One region of the Marinicrinis lubricantis genome, then DNA from elsewhere that is predicted to be linked to it. Evidence: riboswitches for the same ligand, from Rfam matches in the RefSeq annotation. Region 1 holds a riboswitch; each other region holds the start of a gene.
What was found. A riboswitch is a leader RNA that binds a small molecule or an ion and turns the genes downstream of it on or off. The one in region 1 is predicted to bind cobalamin.
Positions count from the first base shown of each region.

Region 2: it holds a riboswitch for cobalamin, as region 1 does, so the genes downstream of both, metE (5-methyltetrahydropteroyltriglutamate--homocysteine S-methyltransferase) here and ACFPXP_RS17905 (S-layer homology domain-containing protein) in region 1, are expected to answer to the same signal.
Region 3: it holds a riboswitch for cobalamin, as region 1 does, so the genes downstream of both, nrdI (class Ib ribonucleoside-diphosphate reductase assembly flavoprotein NrdI) here and ACFPXP_RS17905 (S-layer homology domain-containing protein) in region 1, are expected to answer to the same signal.

Region 1 is NZ_JBHSQV010000179.1:10,986-21,906, reverse strand. It holds gene ACFPXP_RS17920 (ABC transporter ATP-binding protein) at 1-1,263, opposite strand, end outside; gene ACFPXP_RS17915 (energy-coupling factor transporter transmembrane component T) at 1,251-2,126, opposite strand; gene ACFPXP_RS17910 (DUF4430 domain-containing protein) at 2,123-2,857, opposite strand; gene ACFPXP_RS17905 (S-layer homology domain-containing protein) at 2,964-5,639, opposite strand; cobalamin riboswitch at 5,808-6,007, opposite strand; gene ACFPXP_RS17900 (lysophospholipid acyltransferase family protein) at 6,030-6,743, opposite strand; gene ACFPXP_RS17895 (ATP-binding protein) at 6,932-8,236, opposite strand; gene ACFPXP_RS17890 (glycerophosphodiester phosphodiesterase) at 8,324-9,046, opposite strand; gene ACFPXP_RS17885 (DUF1450 domain-containing protein) at 9,269-9,490, opposite strand; gene ACFPXP_RS17880 (M14 family zinc carboxypeptidase) at 9,613-10,812, opposite strand.
Region 2 is NZ_JBHSQV010000034.1:9,920-20,840, reverse strand. It holds gene ACFPXP_RS05705 (aldo/keto reductase) at 1-672, shown strand, start outside; gene ACFPXP_RS05700 (DNA-3-methyladenine glycosylase I) at 727-1,296, opposite strand; gene ACFPXP_RS05695 (DUF2203 domain-containing protein) at 1,316-1,714, opposite strand; gene ACFPXP_RS05690 (hypothetical protein) at 1,735-1,977, opposite strand; cobalamin riboswitch at 2,178-2,420, shown strand; gene metE (5-methyltetrahydropteroyltriglutamate--homocysteine S-methyltransferase) at 2,567-4,858, shown strand; gene ACFPXP_RS05680 (HelD family protein) at 4,989-7,091, opposite strand; gene ACFPXP_RS05675 (hypothetical protein) at 7,306-7,689, opposite strand; gene ACFPXP_RS05670 (LamB/YcsF family protein) at 7,739-8,512, opposite strand; gene ACFPXP_RS05665 (5-oxoprolinase subunit C family protein) at 8,512-9,510, opposite strand; gene pxpB (5-oxoprolinase subunit PxpB) at 9,512-10,234, opposite strand; gene ACFPXP_RS05655 (urease accessory protein UreF) at 10,538-10,921, shown strand, end outside.
Region 3 is NZ_JBHSQV010000182.1:22,638-33,558, reverse strand. It holds gene nrdF (class 1b ribonucleoside-diphosphate reductase subunit beta) at 1-479, opposite strand, end outside; gene nrdE (class 1b ribonucleoside-diphosphate reductase subunit alpha) at 531-2,615, opposite strand; gene nrdI (class Ib ribonucleoside-diphosphate reductase assembly flavoprotein NrdI) at 2,602-2,961, opposite strand; cobalamin riboswitch at 3,153-3,358, opposite strand; gene ACFPXP_RS19180 (class I SAM-dependent methyltransferase) at 3,582-4,403, shown strand; gene ACFPXP_RS19175 (hypothetical protein) at 4,647-5,072, opposite strand; gene ACFPXP_RS19170 (beta-mannosidase) at 5,350-7,893, opposite strand; gene ACFPXP_RS19165 (sensor histidine kinase) at 7,980-9,722, opposite strand; gene ACFPXP_RS19160 (response regulator) at 9,770-10,921, opposite strand, start outside.

The sequences.
Region 1 (10,921 bases):
ACTGTGTTTCGGATCCTGCTCTGAGCGAATCGCGGCATGCTCTAGCTCTTCCTCAATCGTGTCATATACAAAATGCAGAAGCGGATTTTGCGCCAGATATCCGATCCTGCGATACAATTCCTTGTCCTTCATCCGATATATATCCTTCTCCAGCAATCGAACCTTGCCATTTACCGGCCTGCGAAATCCAGCCAGAATCTGCAGCAGTGTCGACTTTCCCGAGCCGTTCGCCCCGAGCACACATATAAAATCATCTTTGGTACAGGTCAAATTCAGCTGCTGCAGTACCCACGGATCCTGCTTTTCATATTTGAACGACACGTTAGAGCACCGTAATACCTCTTGCTGCTTCCCTGACTTTGCCCCAGCCACTGCCGTAGTTTGCTGCAGCTCGGAATGATCCACAGCAAACTTACCGTCCCACTGCTCAAACCAGCCTTTCCCTTCCTTGACCGTAAGTGGGACGCCCTGGTCCGCTGTGCCTCCTTCAGCCGTTGAACACGCATAGTAGAGGCGGGAAGGAATCGGCATATAAAGCTGAAGTTCCTCCTCCTGCTGTTCGTTTAACTGCTGAAGAAACATTCGTGGCGCAGCTGACATCATCAAATGGCCATTCCGCATCATCAGCACGCGATCCGCCAGCGGGATACATTCATCTAATCGATGCTCGCACATGACGATCGTCATCCCAAATTCCTCATTCAGCCGCTGCAGCCACTGCAGCAGCTGCCTAGACGCCACTGGATCTAATTGGGCGGTCGGTTCATCGAGCAAAAGTACAGAAGGCTGCAATGCCATCACAGAAGCGAGATTCAGCAGCTGCTTTTGTCCACCGGAAAGGGTATGCGTAGAACGATGAAGCCAATCCTCCATCCCGAAAAAATGAACAATTTCGGCGATCCTTTGACGCATCTCACTATCTGGAATACCGTGAGATTCGAGACCAAAAACCAATTCCGTCAGTACCTGATCAGAGACGATTTGACTGTCTGGCTCCTGCAGCACCATGCCGATTTCACGTCCGGCTTCAGCACCTGAACTGGAATAGAGGGAACTTCCCTTGAAGAGCACATCTCCCTTACGATCACCTGCTGGAGTCAGCTCCGGCTTGAGGTGGCGCAGCAGAGTGGATTTTCCGCTGCCCGAGGGACCGCATATGACAATAAATTCCCCCTGACGGATTTCCATCTCGATACCGCTCAGAGCATCTCGCTGATCTGTTGGATACCGAAAGGATAGTTTTTGAAATTCTAAGTACGCCATAGCAGGTAATCCCTTCCTTCTACAATGAAAGGCACCGCATGCAGCAGCACCGCTGTCACCAATATGATCGTGTCTCCTGAATCCAGCTGCCATTCCTCTAATCTGGGATATATGATCAGCTGACCTTTGCCTAAGAACCATCCGCCGAAGCAGGCGATCCAAAGCACAAAAACCGCAGACGCAAATACAACATCCTGCAATTTCCAGCGATAGGGGACATAGGATGTTCTCTTACGCGGGCCGTATCCTCTTGCTGCCATCGACTCTGCGGTCTGCACTGATTCCTCCATTGACAACGTCAGCAGCGTCTCCAGCTGCCTCATTCCGCTCAGCCACCTCTGCTTCAAAGTACCTGAGCTCACTGTGATCCCTTTCGTCCGCTGCACCATTGAGATGTTTTCCAACCGTTTGCGAAAAAGTGGAACGAATCGGAAAGCCATCGTAACGATGAGAGCCGCCTTGGGCGAGAAACGAGCAAATAAATTTAAAAATTTGGGAGGATCGATAATTGTCTGAAATGAAACGAATAACAGGATCAGCGAAATCAGCATCATCGCTTGATTCACACCATATAATAGGGCCTCCCCGGTAATCGGCTGATCCATAAAGTAAAATAATATATGCATTCCCCGATGGTTGAACAGCGGATTAAGCAGTGCGACAAACCCAAATCCGATGACCATGACCCAGCGAAGTCTCCACAGGGAACGTCCCTTGTCTAAAATAATGGAAAGTAGGATTTGCATACCCAGCATGAACGCTGCCATGAAAGGATGGTTGAACAGCATAATGCATATCCCTGCAGCTAAAAAATACAACAGAGCTGGGGCGGGATGAATTCCCCGAAGGCCATCCGATCTCATTCGCTATCCTCTTCTTCAGTCACATAATACCAGGTCAACTGATCGCCCACTTCAACTTCTGCACTTCCAGCACTCTTTGAAATATATTCGCCATTTATTTCATACTTCCAACCGCTGGTTGGTCCGTAGTCAAACTCATACAAATTATTGATGCCCTCCACATATGAGAATGCACCGCTGCCTCGGTATTCCATCGGCATTTCGCTTGATCTCGTTCCCTTTTTTAGTATATCGAGAACGGTATCCCCTTTCTCGAATTCAACTTCCACCCGTAATAACTCCTCCGCCTCCAAGCCGAGTATGATCAAGCTCACCTGGTCGATGCGCTCTGACTCGGCAGGAGTATCTCCGGTTGTTTCATTCGGTGCAGACTGCTCAGGCATGGCTTGGCTCGCAGAAGCCGGTTCCTTCTCCGGTGCATGAAGTGACGACTCTGACTGTGTTGGCTCTAATAAAGAACCCGACTCCTCCAGCTTCGACGGTTCATCATTTGACATTTCCCCGGCCACCGCAGGCTTCTGCTCGGGGGGGTGTTCCAGCTCTGACGCTTTATCCTCATCCTCCGCTCGATTTGGCACCTCTGGTTGTTCTGCGGAATTATCCTCCGAACGGATACCTTGCTCCGACATCTTTGAGGGGATTCCTGACTGATCCGTAGATGTCGTGGATGGCCCACATGCAGCCAGCATCAACGATAGCAAGATGACCCAGACAAATCCATATGTTCTCATTCGCCAAACCTCCTTATGAAAGGGATATAGAGCCCCTCAAAAGAGGCTCTATATCCCGCTAATTCACACGAATCTCTTGATTCAATTCATAATAAATGCCGTAATGTTATGAGTTTGCCGCGGACAGCTCATCTAGACGTAAAATCACAGCAGCAGCCATCTCACGAGATACTTCATCATGCGGCATGAACTTTCCATCCGATCCAACAATCAATTGATGAACAGCGGCTGTTTCAATATACGGAATCTGTTCAAAAGATACACTCTGTAAATCCGTAAACTGCTCGGCCCCCACAACAGATGGTAGATCTAACGCACGAATCGTGAGCAGCGCCATTTCAGCACGTGTGATCGGTTCTAAGCCTTCGAACGTTTCACCATCAGGCCGCAGATAGCCTTTTTCAATCGCTGCTGCAACATCACCGCTGTACCAAGCATCGGCAGGGACATCTTTATATGGAAGATTCACGGCATCCTGTGGCTGTATATCCAATACGCGATTCAGCAGAGAAATAAATTCGGCACGTGACAGTGATTTCTTCGGTGCAAACTGCTGTCCGTCCGTACTCACCCCATAAATGAAACCACTTTCTACCGCTTGCTCGACAGAGCTGTACGCCCAGCTTGATATTTCCGCTTGATCTGAAAAGTCTGCAGCAGAAGAAGGTGCAATTCGAACAGGTACGAACTCCTTTACAAATCCGGGACCTTGTTCTGTATACGCAGTAATCGTCATTTCGTAAGTTCCTGCATCGACTTGTTCAAATACTGCGATTCCGTTCTCATCTGCTGTCGCCGTCTTCGTTCCCAATGTCACTAAGGCGTGGGCAGCAGGCGTCACGATCTCTTGATTTTGCGCCCAATCCCAGGTTGACTTCGTCAATTTCACTTTAAGAAGCTCTCCAGAATTCGGAACCGAAGGCTCCAACACAACAGAATCAATCAGCTCCGTATTATGGCTGTAATAGACAATAAGTTCATCGCTCGGCTGCAGCTCAAAATCAGCCATTGCGCCGTACGATGCTGCAGGGAGCCACTCCCCATCCCTTTTTACACCGTAATTCCAGCCGTCATACTCTCCATAAAGTCCCTGTTCAACTCCTCCAATCGACGTAATATATTGACCAAAGGAAGAATCCTTCACTTCATACTCTACCTTCTCGTTATCAAGGAGCCGCTGAACTGCCTGCAGGGCGTTGGCTGCTTCAACTCGGCCGTGAGCCAAAGTGCCGCTCGGTCCTTCAACCCGAACGGATACCTCGGCTTCTTTCGCATTCACTTTGACCTTGCTGTAAAACGGGACGACGAGTGCTCCTTTCTCCGAATCATAAGCAGTCACTTTCACATCGTATTCACCAGCTGGCAGGCCATCTATGTTTGCACGTCCGTAGACGTCCGTCTGAACCGTTTGCTGACCGATTTGGACAGTTACACCGACAGCTGCAGCCACTTCCGCCTTCCCGGCATCCCAGTTCCAAACCGATGTATTCACCTGAAGCGTCATCATCCCTTCCGCTTTAACGAACGACTCGCCTGGCGTCACCGAATCGATCAACTGGGTATCATCGTTGTAATAGACGTACAGTCGATCTCCCTCTTGAAGTGAAAATTGGTCCATGGCTCCATATTCGTCTGCAGGAACCCATGCCCCTCCGCGGTATACTGCATAATTCCAACCGTCCCAACCGCCATACAGTCCCTGTTCAATTCCATCAATCGATGTGATATATCGGCCATAACTGGAATGTTCGATATGTAAAGAAATCTGTTCTTTAGCAAGAAGCTTTTGCACCGCTTCTAGCGCTTGTGAAGCATGCACCTCACCAGATACGATCGTATTTTCTGGACCTTCTACAATCACTTCAGCATGAACGCTGTTTAACCCTTCATACACACCGGGGAGATCGTTTAGATACAGCTCATACGCCGTTAAAGCTAAGAATGCTTGCTCCGTTGCCATCGCATTTCCTTGCTCACCTTCTAAATGAGCGTATGTTCCATCTGTCAACCGGTACGGAAGGAGCTGCTCATACAAGAGGTGTGGATTTTGCCCAATAGACGATAGACCAATCATTGCCTGGGAAATACTCTCGGATGATATCGTAGCTTGTAAATCCGCCTCCGTCAGCCGATCTAATATCCACGCTGCACCCTTATCCGTCGATATTTTGACCGCTTCTTGATCCAAATACGGGCTCAGCGCGGTTAATGCCATCCCCGTAATATCAATGTCACTGTCTCCATCTGTTGTCAGCGACCAACCGCCATCCTCATTTTGTTCTTTAAGAAGCCAGTCGACCAAGTGCTCTACACTCCACTCGCTCGATTCCAAGTGCTCATACCCGCTGCTTTGCAGAGCGATCAGCGCATAAATGACTCCATTCGATCCTTGACCCGTCATCCCGGAGTGATTCAGCAGTTCATCCACTAAAGAATAACCCAAGACGTCTCCCGCATCGATGCCTGCCGCAGACAAACCAATGATTTTCCTTTCCAACTCCGTAACCAAACGGAATTTACCACGTTCACTGACGATTTCCTTCAATAATTCATCAGAATATGCGTCGGGCAAAGTCCTATCGGAACGAACCAATCCAACCGCACTCCATTCAGATATTTGACCTTGCCGTAATACAGCTTTTGCGGCCTGCTCGATATCCGCTTGCAGAACAGCCAAATCAACAGAGGTATTGACTTCCTCCCCCGCTGCCTGCACGGAGGGCTGAAATGTACTCCATACCAGCAGCAAGGCAAGTCCCATGACCCATAAAATTCTCTTCATCCTCGTTTCCCCTCTCTATTTGTTCCTTAACCATACTAGATTCATCGTTTCTTTCATAATCCCCGCGCAGCAAAAAGACTTCCCTAGTTAGGGAAGTCTTAAGTCGAAATATGCAAAATCGCCAAAACGATCTGCTTCGAACACCATCCCTATTCCTCGTAGGATTGCAGGTGTTGATACATATAGGCAGGTCTCCTGGCTTAAGAGTCATCGCCTGCTGCCGTCTTCCCGCTTGCAAGCAAACAGTGACATGTTGGCAGCACACTACTCTATGACAGTGGCGGGACCGCGCCGGATTCGCACCGGCTTCCCTTTTAAGCTGAAGCATCTATGAAGATGCCCTCAACACCTATATTTCAACGTATTCAATTCAATCCTATGTATGGCGCTCTAAGGTTTAATGTGCTTCCTAATCTCTTCCTGCACCAATTGCGGCAAACGGCCTAATTCTTCATTAGAAAGCCCTTCCGTAGGAATCGGTTCGGAGAAAGTGACTTCTACGACGCCCGGATTCAGCTTTAACCCTTCTGGAAGAAGCTTGTAGGAATGGTTAATCGTTACTGGAACGATCGGCACTCTCGCCTTTGTCGCCAGCTTAAAGCTGCCCGGCTTGAATTCTCCCATTTCCGGACCTTTACTTCTGGTCCCCTCCGGAAAAATCGCCATCGAGTGGCCCTCCTTCAGATACTGGACCCCTTGATTAATAGCCTTCAAGGACTGACGTACATTATTTCGCTCCATAAAGATGCAATTTTTGTACTGCATCCACGTACCAATCAAAGGCATCTTTCTCAGCTCTTCCTTCGCAATGAATCCCACCGGCTGCGGTGCGGCATGCATAATGATCGGAATATCCAAGTATCCTTGATGATTGGCTACAAATACAACGGCCTGGTCTGTAGGAATTTTCTCTTCCCCATGCACGATGACTTCCGATTTGATCAATTTAAAAATATAAGAGGTCCAATCCTTCGCTTGTCGCTGAACGACGGCGACCCTCTCCGCTTCCTTACCTTCCCTGGCATATTTCTTAGCCTTGTTCAGATTCGGGATCGTTCTCAGCATATATAAAGCAAACCGAAGCAGCAGGATAAAGTTTTTCAAACGCAACCAACACTCCTTGTTCGTAATCTCAGCGCTTATTTGCTTAACAGAAATATTATACTGCACCTGAGAGTTCAAGAAAAGGACAAAATAGGCAGCGAGTCCCTGCACATTCCTTGATTTCACAGCATAGTCATAGACGCATCCCTCTTCCAAGTGATTTATATGACCACAAAAAAACCGTAGAATTAATCTACGGCGGGAAGCTTAATGATGAACTGGGTTCCTTTATTTTTCTCACTGAACACTTCGATTTTCCCATTCATCGATTTAATAATTTGATAGCATACCATAAGTCCTAATCCCGTACCGTTCTCCTTCGTCGTATAGAACGGTGTACCGATCCGCTTAATTTCTTCTTGGCTAAGACCGATGCCTTGATCTTTAATTTCAATGACCGCTTTTTCCTCGGTTCGATATGCGCTAATATGTACAATTTGGCCTTCAGGACTTGCCTCAATGGCATTCTTTATTAAATTGATCAGCACTTGGCTGAGTTTTTCGGGAATCCCCTTTACATGAAGGTCTTCTTGACCCATTTGATGTTGAATTCGTATATTGTGCAGCATCGCAAAGGATGAAATGATCTCCATCACAGAATCCATCTGCTCCTTAATCGCAATCCGCTCCATCTTTTCCAGTCTGGGTCTTGCAAGGGTCAAGTAATCGTTAATGATCCCTTCGGCGCGATCCAGTTCCTGAATCATCAGTTTAATATACACTTTTTTATTGTCTGGAATAAACGTTTCCTTATCAAAAATTTGCATAAAGCCGCGTACAACCGTCATCGGATTACGGATCTCATGAGCCACTGAGGCAGCCAAATGTCCGATAATATTCAATCTTTCTGCCTTTTGAATTTCCATCTCCATTAACTGCTTCTCTCGCACATTTTCAACCAAATGAATAATAATCCATATCGCCATCATTCCGACAAGCGGATAGATCATGAGCAGGACGGCGATTTCTGTATTAATCGATCCGCTCTGCTTCGTTGACATCAAGTATAAATTGAATAGACTTTGCACAATGGAGGCCAAGCATACCATCGTAGTAAAAAAGGATACCTTAATTAACCGATTCGCGTCTACGTAACGCCGTATAAATATAATCGAAAGCAGAAAGATCCCGCCATTCATAAAGCCGGTGATGAGAAGATCGTGATGTGCAAAAATGATTTTAAACAGTATAAGGGCGAGCAAGGCAATAGAGCCGGATACATAACCACCATACAGTACAGAAGTAATCAACAGAATATGTGAAAGGTCAAACCGAATCTGCTCATGGATGTTTACTGAAAAAAAAAGACTCAGGACAATTCCAAGCGTGCAGGCCACGCTGACAACCCTCTGTTGGCCCCACTTGTGAAGCTGTAAAGTGCTTTCCTTCAACCAATGAACCTGCAGCAGGAAGAAGGGAAAAAGCACGATCAACAGCTGCAGCAGCATATCTTTTATATTCAGTAACATATCGTTGAATAATGTCAGACCCATAACATTTCCCCTTGCCCGATGATCCAGATCCGAATCCATGTTTTCCTCTATTTTACAAAAAACATACAAAAGATGACAGCTTGTTTTCTATAATTTTTTCACAAGCTTCTTTAACTGGTCCGGATGATCGGTAATGATCGCGTGGACATTCATACGAATGTGCTTCTCCATCGTCTTCGCATCATTAATCGTCCAAGGATGAACCTTAATATGAAAAGAGCTCGCAGATCGAACTAATTCATCGTTTACAAGAGCTTTCGAGGGATGGAGAGCGTTTGCACTTAATTGGCAAGCATAAAGCCAAGGATATTGAATATTTCGGTGGTACAGCACACCGGTGTCGATTTCTGGCGCAACGGATTTCATCATTTTCAAAGATTCGTGGTTAAAGCTGGATATGATGACCTGACTGCTGTAATTCCTTCTGCGAATCATATCGGCCACAAGCTGCTCCATGCCTTCATAACGCACCGTACTGTTTTTTAATTCAATATTCAAATAAATGTTGTGCCGAACCGACAGATCCAGCAGCTCCTCTAATGTCGGTATGCGTTCTTGCTTAAAGGACGAATGGAACCAAGACCCCGCATCTAATTTTTTCAGATCATCCAAGTACATATCTCGAATCCATCCCGAACCGGATGTCGTACGGTCTACCGTTTCATCATGAATACAAACAAGATGACCGTCTTTCGTCATTTGTACATCCGTCTCGATGCTGTCCGCACCCATCTCAATAGCCCGCTCAAAGGCGGCCATCGTATTTTCAGGACATACGCCAGATGCTCCACGATGCGCCATTATTCTCATTTTCCCTCTCCACTCCTCGTTATTTCAAAATCTATCCAGCTATAGCTATTACTTCTTTGAATTCTATGCGAAATCCTTCATAAGCTGGACGTAATTGTATAAAAGCTCTGTAAAAAAATGATGACAAATCTGTCAATTTAAAGCAGAACTGTACAGTTTGGACCATCGTTCATGAAATCCATCGAACAAGCAACAAAAAAACCGCCCATCGCTGGCGGCTCGTTATTTTACATATTTTTGTGCATTCTGCAGTGCTTCGTCCTCCGTTGCACCTGTTACGTATCGACCGTTAATAAAAATAAATGCTTTGCGGGAACAAGGTCCGCAGTATGATTTGCATCCCACTTTAATCTCGGCGTCCGGTGCGAGCTTTTTCAGCTTAGGTACCATTGACTTTACCGACATATGCTTGCATTTTTCACATATTCTTATGTCATTAGCCATGATCCGACTCTTTCCTTCCACATGTTGAACTGTGTCTAATTGTATAGAAAGCTAGGAAGAAAAGCAACCCATCCCCTTCATTCTTCGAACTAGCAGACGGGTCGAAGACGATCATCATCCCATTATGCTTTCAAGCCTTCAACCATGATGCCCAGCACTCTCTGATAAATGGAGGGGAAATCTGTAATAGGTAGCGGATTCCTGCCTATTCCCGCTTCGATGGTGAATCCAGTCCTGCGGAATTCTTGGATAAACCAGTCCTTGTAGCCTGCATCGCTTCCCGTCAGCTTCACGGCACGATATCCGCTTGCCTCGGCCAATCTTAGCGCAATCTGTTCCGATTCCGGAGGTTCAAGATCTCTGTAATTCCAGTAGATTTCCTCTCCCTGCGTATGAAAGGCGTAGACTTCATCAAATTGTGTATTCTGCGAAAGCTGAGCAATCGCCAGCGCTTCCGGTTCCGTCAGCGGAGCCGTTCCCACATAATCTCTCGGCCCAGGACCCAATACGACTCTTCGGCCCCGCTCTACCTCCCAATGGGCAGGATACTGGTCGTTCAGATCGACACCTCTGATGTTTGCTTTCCAACTGCTGAAATCGAAGGAGCCCTCATTCCACTCAAGCAGGCTGCGATAATAAGGATGATCTGAAGTCACACCTTCCTGTACCAATTCTACGCCGTCAGGATTTACCATCGGTACAATCCATAAGCTGGCATTGTTGTATAAATATCTTGCCCGCTCGCCTCGAAGAACCCCATCATGCATGACTGCCTCCGCGTAATCCTCTAAAAATCGCATCAGCAGCACAGTGGTAATCCATTCATTGGCATGGAAGGAACCATTAAAATGGACCTTCTTTCGTCCTTGACCAATCTTCACCAGCGGGATCCGTTTCCCCATCACACTTGAGCCGATATCCGTAAGTTCCAGGAAAGGATACTTGCGGCTCAACTGCTCTAAATCCTCCGTCATTTCCATATATCCATAATCCGTCATCGTATCTACGATCTGCAGCTCTGCACCCGGCGGAATGATTAAAGATTGACCAGGGATCAGCATGGCCGGGTCGACATCCGGATTTGCCGCTGCAAGCTGCTCCATCGGTACTTGGAATCTAATCGAAATATCATAAAGTGTATCTCCTGGCTGTACTACATACAGATTGCTGCCCCTTTCTGGAATGTTAATCACCTGACCAGGCACAAGCACATTGGGATTCTCCAGTTGGGGATTCGCGTTCACGATCGAGTTGACATGGATGCCGAAGCGTCTTGCTAATCGGTACAACGTGTCTCCCTTGCGCACAACATACGTATACAACGGCTCTCCTCCTCCAGGCCAGTTACTGACAAAAGTATATGCTTGCACATTCTCATACATGAAGCCCATGTGCGAAAAAAAATCCCAAAGTCCGGCGGCATGCGCTCGG
Region 2 (10,921 bases), on a different contig from region 1:
TTCGGCCACCGCTTCAACAGCTTGTTCGACCGGACGAACGATTATTCACCCGATGGCGTCGCTCAGCAATTGGACGCTTCTCTGAAAGCACTGCAGACCGACTATGTAGACCTGCTGCAGTTCCATTCCGGCTCCAATGAACATTTTGACAATGATGCTCTTTGGACTGCCCTGGATAAACTCAAGCAGGCTGGAAAAGTTAGATACCTTGGCATCTCGATCGGTGCGAATGACAACATCCATCAAACGTCTGCCGCAAGCAAAGTCGGCGCGGATGTCATTCAAGTCGTCTATAACCGCCTTGAACGTCAACCAGAGAAGGAAGTTTTCCCATCCTGTATTGAACAGGATTTAGGCGTACTTGCTCGCGTTCCCCTAGCCAGCGGTTTCCTCAGCGGAAAATATAAGCCGGGTGCAACCTTTGCCGGCAACGATGTCCGTTCACGCAGAGACGCGGAAGATGTCAAAAGAAAACTGGAAGAAGTTCAGCACATTCGTGAACAGGAAGTTCCTCAGGGAATGAATATGGCTACATGGGCACTCACCTGGTGTCTGAAACATGATGCCGTTACTTGTGTCATTCCTGGATGCAAAAATCCAGAGCAAGTTGAAGCGAATGCCAAAGCAGCTGAATATATTGGCGACGGCCATCCGCAAGCTTGGAAGGAATAAAGAGGCCATCAACATATTTAAGGCGGGCCTTCGAAGTGAAGAGACCCGCCTTCCTTATTCGATCAGTTCCTTGTGGCGAAAGCAATCTGACACATGATCATTCACCATTCCTACTGCCTGCATAAACGAGTAACAAATCGTCGAGCCGACGAATTTAAACCCTCTTTTCTTCAAATCCTTACTCATCGCGTCCGATTCCGCGGTCGTCACCGGCACATCCTTCAGTTCCTTCCAAGCGTTCACACGGGGAGCGCCGCCTACGAACTGCCAAATATATGCATCAAAACTCCCAAACTCCTGCTGTACAGCTAAGAAGGCCTTCGCGTTTTGAACAGCCGCTGCAATTTTCAATCGATTTCTCACGATCCCCGGATCCTCCAACAAAGCCTCAAGCTTCGCTTCGTCATACGCCGCTACCCGCTCCGGCTGAAACCCATCAAATACACGCCGATAATGCTCCCTCTTCTGCAAAATCGTCCACCAGCTTAATCCCGCCTGGGCCCCTTCGAGAATCAGCATTTCAAACAGCTTCTGATCATCGTGCACCGGAACGCCCCACTCTTGATCGTGATACGCTATGTAGAGCGACTCTTGGTTGACCCATCCGCACCTTTGTTTTTCCATCCGGACATCCTCCATCTCATCAATAAAATCGATCCTCGTCTTGAATGACTTTTCGACCCATAAATCCCTCGTTCACTCCGTGATAATGAGTAATCCCGTCCTCTCCCTGCTTCCAGCAAAGCAGCACTTCCTCCCCTTCCAGCCTCGAAGGAAAATCCAGCAGACCCAGTTCAATGCTCTTTAATTGGACGCCTTGCTTAAATATATTTTGAATATGCAGCTTTGCTTCAATCTGTAAAAATTCCAATTCGCTCTCCACTTGAAACAGCGCCCGCTCCTCTGCCCCTTCATACCGCATTTCTTTCAAAAAGGCGTACAGTTCATCAAACCGGTTCTTGAGTGCTTGAAGCTTGTCTAATTCCTGTTCCAGTATAGGCAGCAGCTTGCCTGCTTCTTCTAAAGTGAAATATTTATCCACGAAGTATCACCACCATCATCTTAATCATTAATTCGAATTAATAGACTTCCATTCGCTCCCCGACCGAGCTTCACATTGCATTTCGGACAATTCGTAACGGACTGGGGCACTGAGATGATCTGGTCGCAGGCAGGACAGCGTTCAACTCCCTGCTTCGCTGTTTTCACAATATGCTTATAACCTTTCATCACGTTATAAATGCCAATCGCCAGCAAGATGAACGCGATAACCACTAACAATCTAAATAATATGACAATCATCATAACCCTCCTGCTCATGAATAGCTCTAGTATACAACACCTTGTGCACCCATTCCAAAAGCGAAGTGCTTCGGCTAATCTATGAATTTATGATTTGATCTGGATCAATGAAAGAGGGGGATTCTATGAAATCACGTCCTCTTTTTGTAAATTGTAGTTTACATTCTTTTTCAAAATATCGTATGATGATACGGTACAACTCAATACCATATATGGAAGCAGGTTCTTGATTCCCACTGTATGAAGGGGAACTCAAGATGAAAAGGGAAGTCCGGTGAAAATCCGGCACGGTCCCGCCACTGTAACAGAGGAGTATCCGTCCAGCGTTGAACGCATTAAGGTTTTCAGCGCAGTCAGAATGAAACAGCCACTGGTCCCCGGACTGGGAAGGCGGACGGATATGAGGATTCTGGAGTCAGGAGACCTGCCTGTTTCTAAATACACTGTGAACCTACGGGAGATAGGGAGGTGTGAAAGCAGCGTTTCAATACGATCATGAAGCGGCTTTTTCCCTATTCTTTTTTTCGGGAAGAAGCCGTTTTTTATGTGCAGATGATTCGATTGACAACCATTTTGAAGGAGGTACGAAACCATGACAACCATTCAAACCAGTAATCTAGGATATCCGCGCATCGGCGAAAACCGAGAGTGGAAAAAGGCGCTGGAGGCTTTCTGGAAAGGACAAATAGCGGAGGAGGAGCTGTACAAGCAGTTAAAAGAGATGCGGCTATCCTATTATAGAAAACAAAGGGATGCCGGCATCGACTTGGTTCCTGTAGGTGATTTCACCGCTTATGATCATATGCTTGATCTCAGCGCGATGTTCGGTCTTGTGCCAGGACGTTTTCCCTATGCGGGAGGGAAAGTAGATCTTGCCACCTATTTCGCTATGGCCAGAGGAACGAAGGAAGCCGCAGCTTGTGAAATGACCAAATGGTTTAATACGAATTATCACTATATTGTTCCTGAAATCGGGCAGAGAGAGCCTAAACTCACGCACAATCGACCACTTGAAGCTTATTTGGAAGCGAAAGAGGAGCTTAGTCTGGAAGGTAAGCCGGTCATGGTTGGCCCGTATACGTTTCTTAAATGCGCCAAAGGCTACGCCTCTTCCGAGCTGCAGTCTCTTCTCATGACCTTTGCCGAGCTGTATGGAGAAGTGCTGAAGCAGCTGGAGCAGGCAGGCGTTGTATGGGTACAGCTGGATGAACCGGCCTTAGTTCTGGAGATGGAACGAGAAGAGCTGGTTTGGGTCAAAGCCGCGTATGAGCGAATGGCGGAAGCCGCGCCTGGTTTGAATTTGATTCTGCAAACGTATTTCGACTCGGTTCATATGCCGGAACAAGTATTTGAGCTTCCCGTTCAAGCATTCGGCCTTGATTTCGTCCATGGCCGTCAAGGAAACATGGCGGTGCTCCGCTCCAGACTGTTTCCACAAGACAAAAAGCTCGCGATCGGCATCATCGATGGGCGCAACATATGGCGCAGCGATCTTGCGGCGGATCTAGAGCTGCTGCGTGAAATCTCCGGATACATCACTCCAGATCGCTGGATCATACAGCCTTCTTGCAGTCTGTTGCATGTCCCTGTCACTGTAAAATACGAACAACTGCCGGATCCAATCATTCAGCAAGCTTTAGCCTTTGCCGATGAGAAACTGGCGGAAGTCGTAGTACTGTCACGCGCCTATACAGGAAATGCCAGCGCAGAGGAAGCTGCTTTCGCAAGTCGCGCGGCACTTCTTCGATTAAATCAATCCCCTTCCAGGCGCGTCGCTGAAGTAGTCAACCAGATGGAAGCCATTGATCAGTTGAGTACGGCTCGAACCACCACCTTCGAAGAGCGCTACCAAAAGCAGTTAAAAAAACTGCAGCTTCCTCCTCTGCCAACGACGACGATCGGCAGCTTTCCTCAAACCGCGGAGGTTCGGAAAGCGAGACGGCAATGGAAGAATGGACAATGGACTGAGGCGCAGTATCAAACGTTCATTCAGGAGCAGATACGGGAATGGGTCGACATTCAGGAGAACCTTGGACTGGACGTCCTTGTCCATGGCGAATTTGAACGTAACGACATGGTTGAGTTTTTCGGAGAGCGGCTTTCCGGATTTACCTTTACCCAGAACGGATGGGTGCAATCTTACGGGTCAAGGTGCACTAAACCGCCTATCATTTATGGAGATGTCTCGCACGACGCTGCGATGACCCTGCAGGAAACGCTATTCGCAAGGTCGCTGACACACAAGCCGATCAAAGGAATGTTGACCGGTCCCGTCACGATACTTGCTTGGTCGTTCGTCCGCAACGACATTCCAGAACGAGACGTCGCCTATCAAATTGCACTCGCTCTTAGAGAGGAAGTTTCTTTGCTGGAGCAGAGCGGAATTCATATTATTCAAGTGGATGAACCGGCCATTCGAGAATTGACGCCGCTCAAGCGAAGTGAATGGGACGATTATTTCGAGTGGGCGGTCAAAGCGTTCAAGCTGTGCACTTCCCATGTGAAGGATGAAACCCAGATTCATACCCATATGTGTTATGCAGAATTCCACCAAATCATCGATGTCATTAAAGCACTCGACGCCGATGTCATCTCCATTGAGACGTCTCGAAGCCACGGGGAACTGATCCATGCCTTCCAGGAGCAGCCGTATGAAAAAGGCATTGGGCTTGGCGTATATGACATTCACAGCCCGAGAGTGCCTGAAGTTCAGGAAATGCTGAACATCATTGAGGAATCTTTAAAGGTGCTGCCCCCAGACCGATTCTGGGTCAATCCAGATTGCGGGTTGAAAACACGGAACAAAGAAGAAACCGCCGCCGCTCTCTCGAACATGGTGCAGGCGGCGAAAGAAGCAAGAAAGCAATTATCTGTAAAGGTGTAATGACTTAAGCAATCGACCATATCCAATGGCGAAGATTGAATCTATCACCAGCATAAGAAGAAAATAGCATCACAAAAAATACAGCCTTTCCTTTCACGGAAATGGCTGTATTTTTTCGGGATTCATTCGATTACTGCAGAAGCGTTGAAGGCGTGCCGGCGTACAAGAGGTGCAGCTTGTGCAGCGCTCTCGTACATCCTACATAAAGCAGCTTGGCGTTTTGAGTCGTAGCAGGGTAATGCGCTTCGTCTACGTCCAGCAGCAAGGCCGCATCGAACTCCAAGCCTTTAGACAAATAAACTGGCAGCACTGACAAACCGCCTCGATATTTCGTTTCATTTCCGTCGATCAGTACCGGTTCCCAGCCGCCTGCTGTAAGTTCTGCGTGAATTTCTCTGCACTCCTCCAACGTCCTTCCCATGACAGCAATCGAATCAAATGCCCTGCATGCTTCGAGAAACTCTATGATCTGCTCCAGCCTTTCTGGATGGGCTGCATATTCGGTCACACGAACCGGTTCTCCGCTGCGAAATACAGGAACAGCCGCAGGCATCTCATCCCCGGCATGCTTTAACACCCGATTGGCAAACTCAATAATTTCGGTTGTGGAACGATAGCTCTGCAGCAGCTGGTGAAATGAAAGCTGCTCCGGTTCGAACAGCTCTGTGAATTCACCCCAACCCCGAATTCCCTTATATTCATGGATACCCTGCGCCACATCCCCAAGAATCGTAAACGACGGCTCCCTCATGAACTGCTTCAGCAGTGCAATCTGGAAAGGAGAAACATCCTGCGCCTCATCGATCACGATATGATCCAGCATGTTGCCCTTTCTTCCATACAGTTTAAGGCTGATATATGCAAGTGCCGTCAAATCCTCCGCATCGGCCTTTCCGCGTTCCAATCTTTTTCTCGTCCAGCTGACGAGCTTTTCCGGCAGCTTCTGATACATCGGTTCCGATTCACTGATACGCACCTTCCCCATGCCATAACCATAGCACCACCCGTAAACGCTTAGCGGTGTCGGTTCAGGCCACTTTTTCACATAGGAGCTGAAGCGCTGCCTCGCCAGCTTCCTTTTTTCCTTCGGATTGGTGAGTGTCTGTGAACTCAATTCCATCTCCATCCATCGTTTGATCCGGGCAATAACCCGCTCCCTCCTTTTCGCCAAAGGATAATGACGATATTCCTCGTCATACCAGCGGCGAATTTCCGAAGCAGCGAGCACCTTTCCGTCCCAAATCTCCAAATTCTCCATAGGCGTGCTATTTTTCTCGTACACTTTTAAACAGCTGTCCAGCCACCTCTTGTAACGAAGCGAGCCTTTGAAACGCCCGGGCACCTGATTGCTGATCGGCCTGATCCGATCCGGCTTGAACCAATGGCTGAGCTGCGTCTCTTCCTTCGTCAGGTGAATCTCATCTTGGATCTGTTCAAGTGCCCATGCAGTAAACGTCGTCTGCTGAATCCCGCCTACACCCAGTTCAGGAAGCACATCCGAAATATAATCCAAAAACATCGTGTTCGGTGCAAAAATTACCATACGTTCGGCTCGCACCTGCTCTTGGTATTGGTAAATCAAATAGGCTAGCCGATGCAGTGCTACCGTCGTTTTCCCGCTCCCCGCCACCCCTTGAATAATGAGTGCTTTGTTGCGGGGCGCACGAATGATTCGATCCTGTTCAGCTTGGATCGTAGATACAATATCCCGCAGCCGATTGTCCTTCTTCTCCCCCAACTTATAGAGCAGAAACTCATCCCGAACATCCAGATTCTCTCCGCCGCGGACGTAGCTGTCCACCACTCGCAGCAGTTCACCCTGACGTACTGCCAAATTTCGTTTTAGATGTATCGTACCCTCGATCTCTCCATCCGGGGAATCATAGATGACCGGCTGATCCCCGCCGGTAAACGAGTAAAACAAGCTGGCTACCGGCGCTCTCCAATCGATAATGCGAGGATCACCGGTTTCCGTGTCCTCCAGTCCATGCTTTCCGATGTACAGCCGCTTCGGCTGATCCTGATCAGGCTCCTGAAAGTCAATCCTTCCAAAATAAGGTTCTGCCGATAATGCCGTTAACCGCATCCGCTGCTCTTCTCTGATGGCATCCAACACTTGTTCCGTATAATCATCGCCAAAATATCTCGGGCCTATCGAACTAAGCTGCTTGTCAATTTCCTTTCTCGTCTGCTCTAAACGTTCCTGCTCATCCGAGAACGCCGCATCCAGCATCAACTTCTCCTCCTTCTCATGTGACCGCTTCAATATTTTGGCATAATCTTCACAAAAATAGTAGACTGCAATTTTTCATTTTGGTATGATGTAGATTAAGGATTACCTATTTTAAATTTAACAATATTTTACATATTGATATAAAAATGACCTCGCTGTGAAGCGAGGCTTTGTTTTGTTTTGTTTTATCATTTTCATTCCTTCTTGATGCAGCTTAGCGATGAAGCCTACTGCCTTGTCCCATCCTTGTCATCTCGTCCGATTCATATACGTGAACCCCCTGCTTCTTTCGTTGTGCAGAGGCCACCATCGATGCTGCCGCGTTCTGTGCGGTGATCGGACGATACCTGCGAAGCTTGCCTACAAGCAAGACGAACAAGGCTTTTGCCAGCCGCCCTCCTGCTTTCTCGCCGAATCGAAGCTCCTCCCGCTGACCCAGCAACAATGAAGGACATTCGCCATAGATAAGCTTCCCATCCAAGCTTGGAACGAACGCACGATATGGTCCAACATCATATAGCCACCCTTTGACTGAACCGGGCATCCGCCTTTTCACATAGGGCTCCACAACATGATGATTGATTTCACCGCGCAGCAATGTGCCGTAAACTCACACTTCACAGGTTCCATGCCCGACTTCAATTCGATTATTCTTTGTCCGAATCTCCTCCAACGGCTTTCACCTCGATATCCGCTTGAACCAGCGCTTGATGAAGCTTCTTCGCAAAGCTCAGCGCATGTTCTCCATCGCCATGTACACAAATCGTATCTGCACGCAGCAAAATCCTCTCTCCAGTTAAGGCTTGTACCGCCCCCTCAGATGCCATGTGCAAGCTCTGCTTGATCGCATCCACCTCGCTCACAATGACCGCCTGCGGATGACTGCGCGGTGTCAAACTGCCATCCTTCTGATATGTACGATCGGCAAATACTTCTTCTGCATAGGATAGCCCACGTTCCTCGCTAGCCCGAATCAGCTCGCTTCCAGCTAACCCATAAAGAATCAAACTGTCATCACAATCGATGACGGAACAGACGATAGCATCGGCCAAGCCGCGGTCTCTGGCAGCCATATTGTAGAGCGCACCGTGCGGCTTAACATGATGAAGCCGGCCTCCCATCGCCCGTACGAAGCCGGTTAAGGCGCCGATCTGATAAACCATTAGATCATATACTTCCTCCGGCGACACTTTTATTTCTCTGCGCCCGAATCCCATCCTGTCCGGCAGTCCCGGGTGTGCTCCAACGGCCACATCGTGCCGCAGGCACAGCTCCACCGCAGCTCTCATCACGCTTGGATCTCCTGCGTGAAACCCGCAAGCGATATTTGCCGAGCTGATCCATTGCACGATCTGTTCATCCTCACCTAGCCGATATACACCAAAGCTCTCTCCCATATCACAATTGATATCAATCTTCATCACCCGTCCCGCTCCCCTTTCATGCGAATGAATCGCTTAAGCATCCGAAGCTCCTGCTCCCGCTTATATAAGGCATATTCCGCCTCCTCGTGCGTGATGAAAGTAAACCGCACTTCTCCTCCGGGAGGAACTTGCGACAGCAAATGCAGGTCTGCCGAGATGACTTGAGCGATTCTCGGATATCCCCCCGTCGTCTGGCTATCGGACATGAGTACAATCGGTCTTCCATCCGGCGGGACCTGCACAGTGCCCTTTAGAACGCTCTCGGAGCGCATCTCCAGCGGCTGCATAACAGATAACGTATATCCCTCTAACCGATAGCCCATCCTGTCTGAACGAGAAGTCACCTGATAAACCGAATGAGCAAAACGTTCCCCGCTTTCTTCTCCAAAGTGGGCGTACTCTCTTCCGGGAACGGCTCTCACCTGTTGAGGCTTAGAAATAGAAAGTGGGGACACACTCCATCGTGGATAATAAAGCTTGCAGCCTAGAGCATGATTTACCGCTGCCCCAGGTACGGATTCGATCGCCCAATCCCCCGTTTCGAGCTGATCGCCTGCCTGTAAGCTTCTACCCAGCAAGCCCGGGAGCTTCCCCCGGACGTATGTGCTGCTGCTTCCCATATACGGTTCCGACTTTATTCCGCCTCTTATCGCCAAATATGCAATCGCGCCCTCACGAAAGGCGCCCATCGTTAGTACGCTGCCTTCTGGAATCCATACCGGTCGCCAAGAAGGAATCGGCACTCCGTCGGCAGATGCCGATATGTCACCGCCGCACAGGCTAATCCAGCAGCCGTAATTGAACCGCAGCTGCGGTCCCAGCGAGATGACCTCGAGTGCAGGCGCGGCAGGATCGTTGCCGACCAATTCGTTTGCAATCCGATAAGACCAATCGTCCATGGCACCACCGCGAGGCACGCCATATTTCATCCATCCGACTCTGCCTCGATCTTGAACGGTTGTGAACAATCCGGCTTTCATTACATCAATCTGCAATTCATTCGCCTCCCTGCTTCAGCTTCCAATATTGCGCTTCATCGATAGGTACGAAGCGAATTTGGTCTCCGGCCTGAATCAAAACAGGGGGATTCATCTCCGGCATGAACAATCGCAATGGCGTCCGACCGATCACATTCCAACCGCCCGGCAGTTCCAGCGGGTAAATGCCAGTCTGCCCGCCTCCGATGCCAACACTGCCTGCCGCAACGGTCTTACGGGGCACAGATTTACGAGGAACAGCCAGACTCGGATCCAACCCCTGCAAATATGGGAACCCCGGCGCAAAGCCGATCATCTGCACCGTATAAGTCGGTCCGCAATGACGTTCAATGAGCTCCTGCCTGCCTATTCTGAGCCCATTCGCTGCTTCCTCCAAATCCGGTCCCCATGTTCCGCCATAGCATACAGGAATCTCGATCAATCGACTAGATGAACCGCCTTCATGAAAGTGCATCGAACGAAACCGTTCATCGATCCATTTCATCACCCATGTAGATGGGAGCTCTCCTCTGGAAATATCCCATACCTTCATCGGGTCATAATATAACGCAGCGGACATATAGGCTGTCGTCATTTCCTCGTACCCATAGAACGGTTCGCGCTCGATCCTGGCTTGAAACTGCTGCATCATCGGCAATAGATTCACTTGCTGCTGCGAATTGAAATAGATGACTGCAGCATTCTCCGCCAGCGGGAACAGCTCAATACTCAAGCTTTTCATCAGGTTCTCTCCCATCTTGACGTTCATTAGACAGAATGCACTTCACCATTTTCGTTCCTTTTGCTGCCTTCTTCTGAAAATTATACCCAACGGACAAAGCCGAGTACAGAAAAGCACGTATTCATGGTGATCTCACATATTCGCTACAAAACAAATTATCAGTTAACTATATGTTAGTTTATATAACATAAAATTCGCTATTTCATTGAAAATAAACAATTTTTCGTATATACCATTCTTTTATCAGTATATTTATGTTAAAATATGTGACATAAAATATGAATTGAAAATGAGGTGTATACTTTGAAAAAGGAAAGCAAATTTTTGTATTACGTTCAGCTGCTGGATTCAGCTCTTCCCGCAGGGACTTTCTCATTCACCTTCGGTTTGAACGAATTTATAAAAGGAAGGCGCATTTCGGAGGAGGATGAACTGATTCGCAGCATCGATGCTTGGATTCGTTCCTCCTTGTTTTTCACGGAAGGGCTTGTCGTAAAGGGGATGCTTGAAGCGTTAAATGACTCGGATATGAAGAGGTTTTACCGATATGGAGAATGGATTTACTTACAACGAATGTCTTTTCATTCTGACGAGCCTGAACACCAAATGGGGAAAAAGTATATAAAGCTCGCCAAAACCATTTATCCTTGGATGGATTTAAAAGAAATGGAGCAGTTCACCCGCATG
Region 3 (10,921 bases), on a different contig from region 1:
AAGTAGCTTTCCAGCATGACCGATGCCGACATCGCCAGATATAAGTCCTTCTGGCTGTGTATCTTGTTATAAAATGCGGAGATCGTCTCCGCTTTTCGCTGCATGTGCGGGCTCTGCTCGACCCAGCGGAACAGCTCGTCAATTTCTTCGGTGCGCGCCAGTGTCGTAAAGATGCTGCTGTACGATTTGGCATGAATTTGCTCCATCATGCTCATGAACGACAGCACCGCCTTGCGCTGCAGGCTGTCGACATGCTCCAAAATTTGCGGCATGCCTACGCCGCCCTGCACTGTATCGAGCAGCGTCAGTCCCGCAAGGACCTTCATATACGTATCCTGCTCTTCCGGACTGAGCTGCATCCAGCTCATTTTATCGTCGGAAAGCGGAATTTCTTCGTCCGTCCAAAACTGCATCACATTTTGATTCCAAAACATTAACGAAAAGTCATCGTCAGGTCGATTCCAATTGACTGCTTTCAAAGATGATTCATCCTTCCCGGTTCACATATTCAATCCACGCAAGACCTTCTATTATACGGAGCAGCTCAAGCATTCCTCTACCGAAGCATGTCTTGTACGGGTGTAGTACAGAGATTTCAGACCCTTCTTCGCCGCATAAATATAGTAGCGGGCTAATTCCCGCGTCGTAATGCTGCTGTTGACATGCAGTACGGTCGATATACCTTGATCGATATGTTCCTGAATCTCCGCAATCAGATCGATGACCTTGAATTGATCCATCTGATATGCCGACTTGTAATAGAACATGTTGTCCGGCGCCAGGAATGGCATCGGGTAATATGTCGTCGAATTGGCGTACGTCCGGGTTTCAATCTGATCGACCACCGGCATGACGCTGGACGTTGCATTTTGAATATATGAAATGCTTTGTGTCGGAGCAATCGCCAGTCTATATGCATGATACAATCCGTCACGCTGTACTTTCTCTCTTAATGCAGCCCACTGCTCAGGGCCTGGTATATCCATCCCTTCGAACAGTTGCTTGACTTTGTCCGTCCGAGGGCGGTAATCATTCTCTACGTACTTATCGAAATACGTGCCCTTCGCATAATCCGAATGCTTGAAGCCTTGGAAAGAGCAGCCCTTCTCCTTAGCGATATCCGAGCTCTTCTCAATCGAATAGAAATTCATCATCATGAAGAAGGTGCGCGCAAAATCACGTGCTTCATCACTTTCATAAGCTATTTTATTTTTGGCGAAAAATCCATGCAGATTCATCGCGCCCAGACCGACAGAATGCAGATCGTTATTGGCCTTCCGCACACCGGGAGCGTTCTCGATTTCCGATTTATCCGTCACCGAGGTGAGTGCCTCCATCGCGGCATGTACGGAATCACGCATCTTCTTCTGCTCCATCACATTCACAATATTCATCGATGCGAGGTTGCAGCTAATGTCTTTGCGAATAATGCTTTCTTCTCCGAAGTTGCCGATCGTGGACGTCTCCTGCAGCTGGAAAATTTCCGTGCACAGGTTGGACATTTTGACCGCGCCCAATTCCTTCAGCGCATGCACCCGATTCGCATTGGACTTATTCATAATATATGGATAGCCGGATTCGAGCTGAATAACCGCAATCTTCGTCAGCATTTCACGCGCCGACATCAGCTTCTTCTTGCGGACGTTCGGGTTCGCCAGCAGCTCTTCGTACATGACGTCCATATCCATGTCGTCCATATGCTGGCCGTATGTTTTATAGATCGAGTATGGCGCGAAAATGTAAAGCGGCTCATTCTTTTCAGCCAGCTCATAAAATTTATTCGGAACGATGAGGCCGATCGACAGCGTCTGAATCCGCGTCTTCTCATCGGCGTTAATCTTCTTGCACTCCAGAAACTCATTAACGTCCCAGCCAAAGATATTGTAATACGCAGCCCCGGAGCCTTTGCGCTGACCCATTTGGTCCGCATAGTTAAAGGCGTTCTCCATCAGCTTCATGACCGGCATAATGCCTTTGGCTGCACCTTCCACGCCCTTGATCGGCTCGCCGCGTCCGCGAAGCTTGGACAGATTCACGGCTACACCGCCGCCGATTTTTGACAGCTGCATACACGTGCCCAGCACGTAGTTAATCGAGTTGAGCGTATCGTCCATTTCGAGCAGGAAGCACGATACAAGCTCTCCTCTGCGGCTTCTGCCCGCATTCAGGAATGTCGGCGTCGCGGGCTGTACACGCTGCTCAATCATGGCAGTACAAATCCGCTTCGCTCTCTCGGCATCCCCATCGCCAAGGTGCAGTGCCACACTGACGACACGATCTTCATATTTCTCTAAATACTGGCTTTTATCGTTCGTCTTTAATGCGTAATCCTTATAAAACTTCGAAGCTGCCATATAGGAAGAGAAGGAAAACTTCGCCCCGTGCACGATTTGGTAAAGCTCTTCAATCTGCGCCAAGGTATACTTCTCGAATACATTCTCGTAATAATCGTTATCTATTAAATAATTCAACCGATCCTCGACCGAATCGAAAGAAATATATTTGGACTCTACTTCCTCAAGTAAAACCTGCGCTGCATCCCGGTCCTTCTCCAACCGGTAAAATCCATCCTCGCCGCGCTGCATCAATTCATTGTTCAGCTCAATATGCCGCAATGCTCTGCACTCCTTCCCGGAACCTCGTAATATCTTGCATCGTACCTGACAGCTCAAATTTGGAGATGATTGGCACTCCGTATGTTCTGGAAATCGTATCCGCGCTCTTCGCAAACCCGTCTCCCCAGTTCCGATTACCGCTCGCAGCGATACCCTTCATATATGTATAGTTTTTCTTGAGAAATGCCTGCACCTTCTCTGGCACTTGTCCAAAGCCGGTCGTATACGTAATCAGCACGAACGGCTGATCCAGCTGCATATTCTCATCGATACGGATCGCTTTCATTCCTAATTTGTTGACGAACCGCGATACATTTCCCGTCCGGGAATCATAGGCAATGAGCATGCTGCTATACCTCCTCAACAGTAAAAACATCGGACCCTTGATCAAGGGATTACCCAAAACCGCATTAAAAACGCACCCGTTCTTCAATAGAGAAGTCCGGATGCGCAGGGTTTTGTTCACAAAAGAATAGATCCTATCTTATGTAAAAAAACAAAAGCGCCGTCCGAACACCTCCCTATCTCCCGTAGATCCTCAGTGTTCATGAACAGGCAGGTATCCTGGCTCAAGGATCATCGCTCGCGGCCCCTTCCCAACTTCTACAAGTCAGTGGCTATCGCTGCAAGCTCCTCCATTACAGTGGCGGGACCGCACCGGATTCACACCGGTTTCCCTCTTTTGTTTTGCTAGCTTTATAGACGATATTTCGCAGCAAAACACCTGTTCATATCAATATGTAGTTAACGATTAATACAATACATCAATATATAGTGATGTGTCAATCAATCATGAGACTAGATTTGAATCGTTTTCGCACCCATTTCGTAGATTTATCTCAACCATGCTCGACTTTCAATCCGAATCAATATTTTGACTGCGATTTGAATTATTTTATCAAGATCTGCCATGACCGTTTGATATAATAGATAATCATCACGCCTTATTAGAGAAGGAGGATTCTAATGATACCTGAGCATAACGAGAAGCGCAATATCGAAAGATTTTCCGGCTTTGCCGATGTGTATGATACTTATCGGCCAGAAGCGCCTGCGCAGGTCATTCCGATTTTGACAAGGTATGCGGGAGAACGGCCCTCACATGTCGTAGATGTCGGATGCGGAACAGGATTGTCTACGTTTATTTGGGCCGAGCATGCAGATCGAATTATTGGCGCGGAACCGAATGAGGACATGCGGGCAGTGGCGGAGCAAAAGCTGCAGCAGAGTGGATTGCAGAATATTTCTTTTATTCAGGGGTACTCCAATCAGCTCGAGCTTGAGACAGGCACCGTCGATATCATCACCTGCTCCCAGTCGTTCCATTGGATGGAGCCCGAATCCACGCTGAAGGAAGCCTCTCGTCTGCTCAGAGAAGGAGGCGTATTCGCTGCCTACGATTGCGATTGGCCCCCGACGTTAAGCTGGGAGCTGGAAGTAGAGTATATGAATCTGATCGCTGCAGCGGAGGAGATCCTTGAAGAGAATGTTCCATCGGATCAAAGGGCAAGCAAGCGCAATAAAGAGGAGCATTTGAAAAACCTGCAGCAGAGCGGTGTGTTTCGATATACCAAGGAGGTCGTGTTTCACCATACCGAGCCGTGTGATGCAGAGCGATATGTCGGCATTGCGGTCAGCCAAGGCGGACTGCAGGCGGCACTCAAAGCCGGGCTAGGTGAACAATTCGCGGACGATCTGGCATCGTTTCAACGGAATGCAGATGCTTATTTCCAGGGGAGAACGCTTGAGGTGCTGTTTAGTTATCGAATGCGCCTTGGGGTGAAGTGATAAAGCAGAAAGTCTTATCCTCCTATAAAAAACTGAGGTGCTCCTGCACCTCAGTGATCAATCCAAACGGCCATATATATCAAATTTCTTATAAGAGAATGCTCTATCATAAATAGTTACCCAATCCATTAGGTAGAAATTCACGCTCTTCTGCCTTCTACGCAAATGCCCTTTCGTCTTAACGAATTTGGTTTGATCTCAGAAGACCAAGTGAATGCCCCTCATCTAACTGGTCGCAGAATCCTAGGTTTCTGATGTAACCTTGATGACCTCAGTATCTTGGGTCATCCCATCACTTCCCAGCGCCTGAACATAGATTCGGTCGTGAAAGGTCCGATCCCCGAATTCCCATGTAAAGGACCATCCGTCACTTCCATCGATATCGTAACCCACAAGCTCCCTTTCTCCCCATGTTTCGGTACCGGTAGGGACGATCCAAACCAAAACGGTTTCTGTTTGTTCTGCCTCAGCAAAAATCGTGAATGTCCGTTTATCTGGAGTAACCACATACCAGCCTGCATTTTCGGTTAAATCCGTATAGACCTTAGACAGATGAGCTTTTATATCAGGCAAAGGGGATATCTTTATTGCTGCCTCCTCATTCGAGCAGGCTGACAATAGCAGTAATCCGCATACTAAAATGATTCCAACATAGTGTATTCCTTTCATACTTTCCTCCGATATTTGCGTTTCTGTAAAAGACGATCGATAAGCGATAAGGGTTGCCGTTCTGCAACTATTCATCCTATCATCGTCCCTTCCATTCTCACCATCTTCACATTCTGTAACAGAATTGAAATGCTTTTTTCAGCTTCCTTTAAGGTTGGGGGCCTATACTTTGAAATACCCCCCCCATTAACATAGAAGAATCAAAATACAGACCCGTCTGCATCGAGCAGGCGGGTCTGTTTGTCTTCAACCAACCTATTGTTTATCGCCGATCATTCTACGCCTTCGTTAAATCCGCCAACGAGCGGATCGTCAGCTCACCGGGAACGGCTGCGCTAAAGTGATCCTCACCCGAACGCCGTATCCTGAACTCAACCACCTTCGGTATGCCTGGAATGAGATCGAAGTGATTGTCGCTGAAGATGCCTTCGGTCTCGGCAGACAGTGTAACGTAACGAGCCAATGTGTCCGTTTGCAGCAGCACCCGTGTTCCTCCGCTCGCTTCCACCGACTCGCAAGTAATGGTCGGATTGTGCAGCTCCAGCTGCTTCGCCGTGACGAAATAATACGTCCTGCTATCCAGCAGTTGCCCATCCTGTTCCAGCTCGGCCAACAGCAGCACCTGTTCGGGGCGATAGCCTCGCAGCACTTCTTCCGCTTTCAGCGAATAGACCACCTGCGCCTCATTCGGCCCTGCCGATGCCGCAGGCTTCCACTGCTGCAGCAGCTTGCCGCTGAAGTCGAGCAGCATAATCCGCAGGCTTCCGCCGATTTCCTCCAGCGTATCGTTGATAAGATGAAAGCCGATGCTTTCTCCGGTTCCGTCCATCGAGAGCAGCACATCCTGAAAACTGCTCTTGCTCGTATACTGCAGCGCCTTCCAACGGCCGTAATAATCCATCCCGGCCCAGGAAGCGACCGGCCAGCAGTCGTTCATCTGCCAGTACAGGCTGCCCCTACAGTACGGCTTGCGGCGGCGATGCGCCTCAATCGCCGTCTTCATCGCTTCTGCCTGCTGCAGCTGGCTCATTGTCAAGAACGAGCGGAAATCCTTCGGCTCCGGGAAGTACATCTCCATGTACTGCCTGATGAGCCGATTGCCGCTGCCGTTCTTCTGATGCTGCAGCATCACCTCGGACTCCAGCTCCATGTCGGACTCCTTGGCATAGGTGCGCACCGTCTCCCATTCGGGGAACGACTGGAAGCCGTATTCGCTCATGAACCGTCCGATAACCTTGTTGTAGTTCTCGAACGGCTCGACATTGTGCCATACGCCCCAGTAATGGATGTCGCCGCTGGACGAATCATTGCGTGCATGCTGCGATGCATCGTTCGTCCAGTCTGCCATCGGAGAAGACGGCCAATACTCCGCAATAGGAGCGATTCTCTGAACCGCTTCAGGCAATATCCGGTGGAAGATCGCCTCGTAGTCGGCCCAAATCTTCTCCCGCAGCTCCGGCGAATATTGCTGCTTCCAACCCCAACCAGACTTCTCATCGTAATGAGACCACGCCGTATCGATCTCATTATTGCCGCACCACAGCACGATGGACGGATGATTGCGCAGCCGCTTTACATTCTCCTCAGCCTCAATGCGGACATTATTCAGAAACGCCTCGTCTCCCGGATACATACTGCACGCGAACATAAAGTCCTGCCATACCATGAGTCCGTACGCGTCGCACAAATCATAGAAGTCATCCTGCTCGTAGATGCCTCCGCCCCACACCCGCAGCATATTCATGTTAGACTCCACCGCGCTGACAATCTCATGCTTATACCGCTCGTACGTGACTTCCGATACGAAGCTGTCGTTCGGGATATGGTTCGCTCCCTTCGCAAACACAGGAACCCCGTTCAGCTCTATATAAAATGACGTTCCTGCTTCGTCCTTCTCCCGCACGAGCCGTACGGATCGAAGTCCGGTCTGGACGGACCGCTCCGCTAATGTGCGGCCCTCCTGCACATACTCCGCATAGAACGTGTACAGGTGCGGCTCTCCCAAGCCGCGGCACCACCACAGCTTCGGATTTGGAATCTCCAGCTTCAGCTCTACTGTGTTCACGCCGGCAGCTAACATCACGTCCCGCTCCCACTCTAACCCTGCAGCCGAAATTTTAAGCTTCCCCTGCCAATCTGCTTCGGATTCAATTTCAGCGACAGCCGTAAGCTCGGCGGCATTCGTTGTGACACGGTCTTGGCGAATGAACAGATCGGTGATGCGAACGTTCGACCACGCTTCCAGACGCACCTCTCTCCAGATGCCGCTCGTCACAAATCGGGGTCCCCAATCCCAGCCATAATGATACGGCGCTTTTCTAGCAAATACGCTGATTTTCTGATCTCCCAATCCGCCCGCCTCGGATTGGTCGTTCGATGCAGGTAGTGCGTAGCCAAGCGCCTTCAGCTTAGGAATATCTTCAGCAACCGGCGAACGGAAATACACCCGCAGCACATTGCCCTGCGGCTTCAGCTTGCCCTTCGCATCATCCAGCTTCCAACTGCGGAACATATTGTCCGCGGAAAGTACCTTCTCTCCATTCAAAAACACATCGGCATAGGTATCCAGACCATCAAAGACAAGGCTGACACGCGAATGCTCCATGACATCGTCCGGTACATCGAAATGCGCCTCATATTCCCAATCCGCTTTGTCAATCCACTGCAGCTCGCGTTCATTCGTCCCATAGAACGGGTCCGGAATGATTCCGTGACGCAGCAAATCGGTATGCACACAGCCGGGTACGTGCGCCAAGCGCCACTGATCGTCCTTGCTCTCCTTAAATTTCCAATGTTTCAGTACGAAATGAATTTCACCCATGTCTCCCCTTGCCTCCCATGTTATGAAAATGACGGTCACTTCTACTTCCTCTTCCCAACTCTAATCTATATGAAACATATAACATATTACATTCGAGCAGCCACACGAATCAGCACCGTTGTTCCAATCCCAGGCCTGCTGAAAATCCTCACGCCATATCCTTTGCCGTAATGCAGCTCAATCCGCTGCTTCACGTTGCGAATGCCGTATCCTAAGCTGTCATCGGCTTCCATCAGCTGCCGCATCAGCTCCTCCCGCATGCCGATGCCGTCGTCGATCACTTTAAAGCAAACATCTTGACCTTCCATGTACCCGCAAACCCGAATATGAATTCGGTCACCGCACCATGCATGCTCTAACACATTTTCAATAAACGGCTGTAATATGAGCTTGATCGTTTCATACTGCAATATCTCGGGATCGATATCGTAATGCACCTGCATTCGCTCATCGTATTTTGTCTTCTGAATGGCCAAGTATGCCTTTACCTGCTCCAGCTCATCGCGGATCGGAATCACCGTCCGCCCTTCATTGAGCGTCAGCCGGTAAAACTTCGCCAAGTCCATAACCATGCGCTGCAGCTTATCGGTCTTTCCAAACTTCGCCAGCCGATTGATCGAAGACAGCGTATTATATAGAAAATGCGGGTTGATTTGCGCCTGCAGCGATTCCAGCTCCGCTTCCTTTTTTCGTATATTCGTGATGTACACCTCATTGATGAGCTGTCCGATGTTTTGCGCCATATCGTTAAGCGCAGCCGATATTTGTGTGAACTCGTCACTGCCTTTGACAGGCGCCCGTTTATGAAACGTCCCTTCCTGAAACGAATCGATGACGGCCGTAATTTTGTTGACCCGCTTGGCGAAATATCTTGAAATAAAAATCCCCACGAAAGAAAACAGGATGAAGCTTCCCAGACAGACGAGGAACGCCAAGACGCGTACTTTCTCCGTATTTTTACCCGTCACCGATTTCGGAATTTGCGCGATCAGCTCCCAGCCAAGCCCTGGAAGCGACTCCCGTATGATAAGATGGTTCTCCGCATTCTCTTCGGTCCAAAGCGTCCCTTCCGGAAGCTCTGTTTGACTGGAAGAAGCCATGAGCTTCCCGCGCTCATCCACAATGAACACCTTCGTTCCGTCGCCAAACTTCTGGTAATCGAGACTTTCGAACAAGTCGGACAAATAGACACTCAGGCGCATAAAACCGACCTCACGCAGCTGGAATGGCTCATTCGAATCGATTATTCTGCGCAGCATGGAGATGCGTCCGTGCCGGGCATCGTTCTCAATCTGTTTCCACAGCGTTGTTTTCCCATACTCTTCCTTGGGGAAGTCCTGATACCACCCCTTGTCTTGAATGCGATCGATATGATACAAGTCAAATAACCGACTCTTCACCTTCAGCGGATCGCTGTCTCCGTATTCGTTGTAAATTTCGGGGAGGCTTTTGTTATGGAGATAAATGGACAGCCAAGTATTGCGATCCGTCGCTTCCATCGTACTGACGAACTTGGGGAGCAAATATTTGGTTGTCGCTTCGTAGCTGACCCAGCCTTCCTCATAATGCCGCAGATGACTGGCCAGCGTCTCATCGAAATAAATGAGTTCGGAAAGACGCACCGCGTCGTCCATCTTATACCCGATATTATTCTTCATCTGCTGCAAGATCCCTTGGAAATTGCCGCGGATTTGCTTCGTGATGGAATCCACGAATATCGAATTGGAGGCATAACCGACGAGCAGCACCGGAACGATAATGAGCAGACAATAAGACAGCATTAATTTATAACCGAACGGCAAATATTTTCGTGTCCTTCCGCGCTTCATTCCGTCACGCCTTCCCATTCCAATCTCGTGCCATCCTCAGTAATCGCTTAGGCCCGGCTTCTTCTGTATTCCAATGGGGTCATGCCGAACATTTCCTTGAACTGCCGGCTAAAGTAAGGCAGGTATCTATACCCGACTTTATCGGCGACCTCGTAAATTTTTAAGCTGTGGTCCGCTAGCATCTCACTCGCTTTCCGCATACGCAGTGAAATGACGAAATCGCTGAAATTTTGCCCCGTCTCCTCTTTAAACAACAAACCAAGATAATTGGGGGAAAATGAGAAATGATCGGCCACGTCACGCAGCGTTACATTATCATGCAGCATGCTTTCCACGTATTCCATCATGTCTTGGACCAGCTTCCAGTTCTTCTTCCGCTTCTTCTGTTGAAGCATTTCCGACAGCTCAAATACTCTTCGGCGCAGCCAAGATAAGATATCGTCCACCGTTTCGAAATGAAGCAGAATGTCGAGATTTTTCAACTCAAGCCCCAGCATCCGGAACAAATCCTCGTTCAAAGTATGCAGGTACTCATCCAGCTTCATGATGATATACATCGCAAAGTTGCAAACCGTAAATTTGGTCCTCAGGCTCCACGTAACTCGAAACAGCTGCTCCAGCTCATCATGGATACGGACAAGCTCATACCTAGTCATTGCCTCGAACAATGAGTCCAGCTGAACCTCCAAATTCCTAGCGTCTTCCATGTCCCCGGCGTGCACTTCACCAAACTCAATGACTTTTCCTTTGCCATGAAACATCTTGTAATCGAGCGCCTCTACCGCTTCCCGGTAAGATTCCTGCAGGTCTGTCATTGAGGCCACACAGCCCCCTAAGCCGCAAGTCACCGTAAAAGGTTGCGGCCCTTGGATACGGTTCAGCAAATTACCTAATGGGCTGATATCCATACCGCCTTCCAGCAAAAACGCAATGCGATGATGACCCATACGGCATAGATGCTGAATCCCCTGCTCCTTCAGCAGCACGGCAGCGTAAGTGAAAAACTTCGCCAGCAGCTTCTGCTTCTCCTTCGTCCCATACGAGTTCAGCTTCCAGGTCAAATCGTCTATTTCCAAGACCGAAATCCGAGCAGGCCAAACGATCTCATGCATCCGATATTCACTGAGGAGCAATTCCAGCGTCTCCTGTTCAAACGTACCTTCCAGCAGCTGCAGCATATACTCGTTCTTCACGATCGG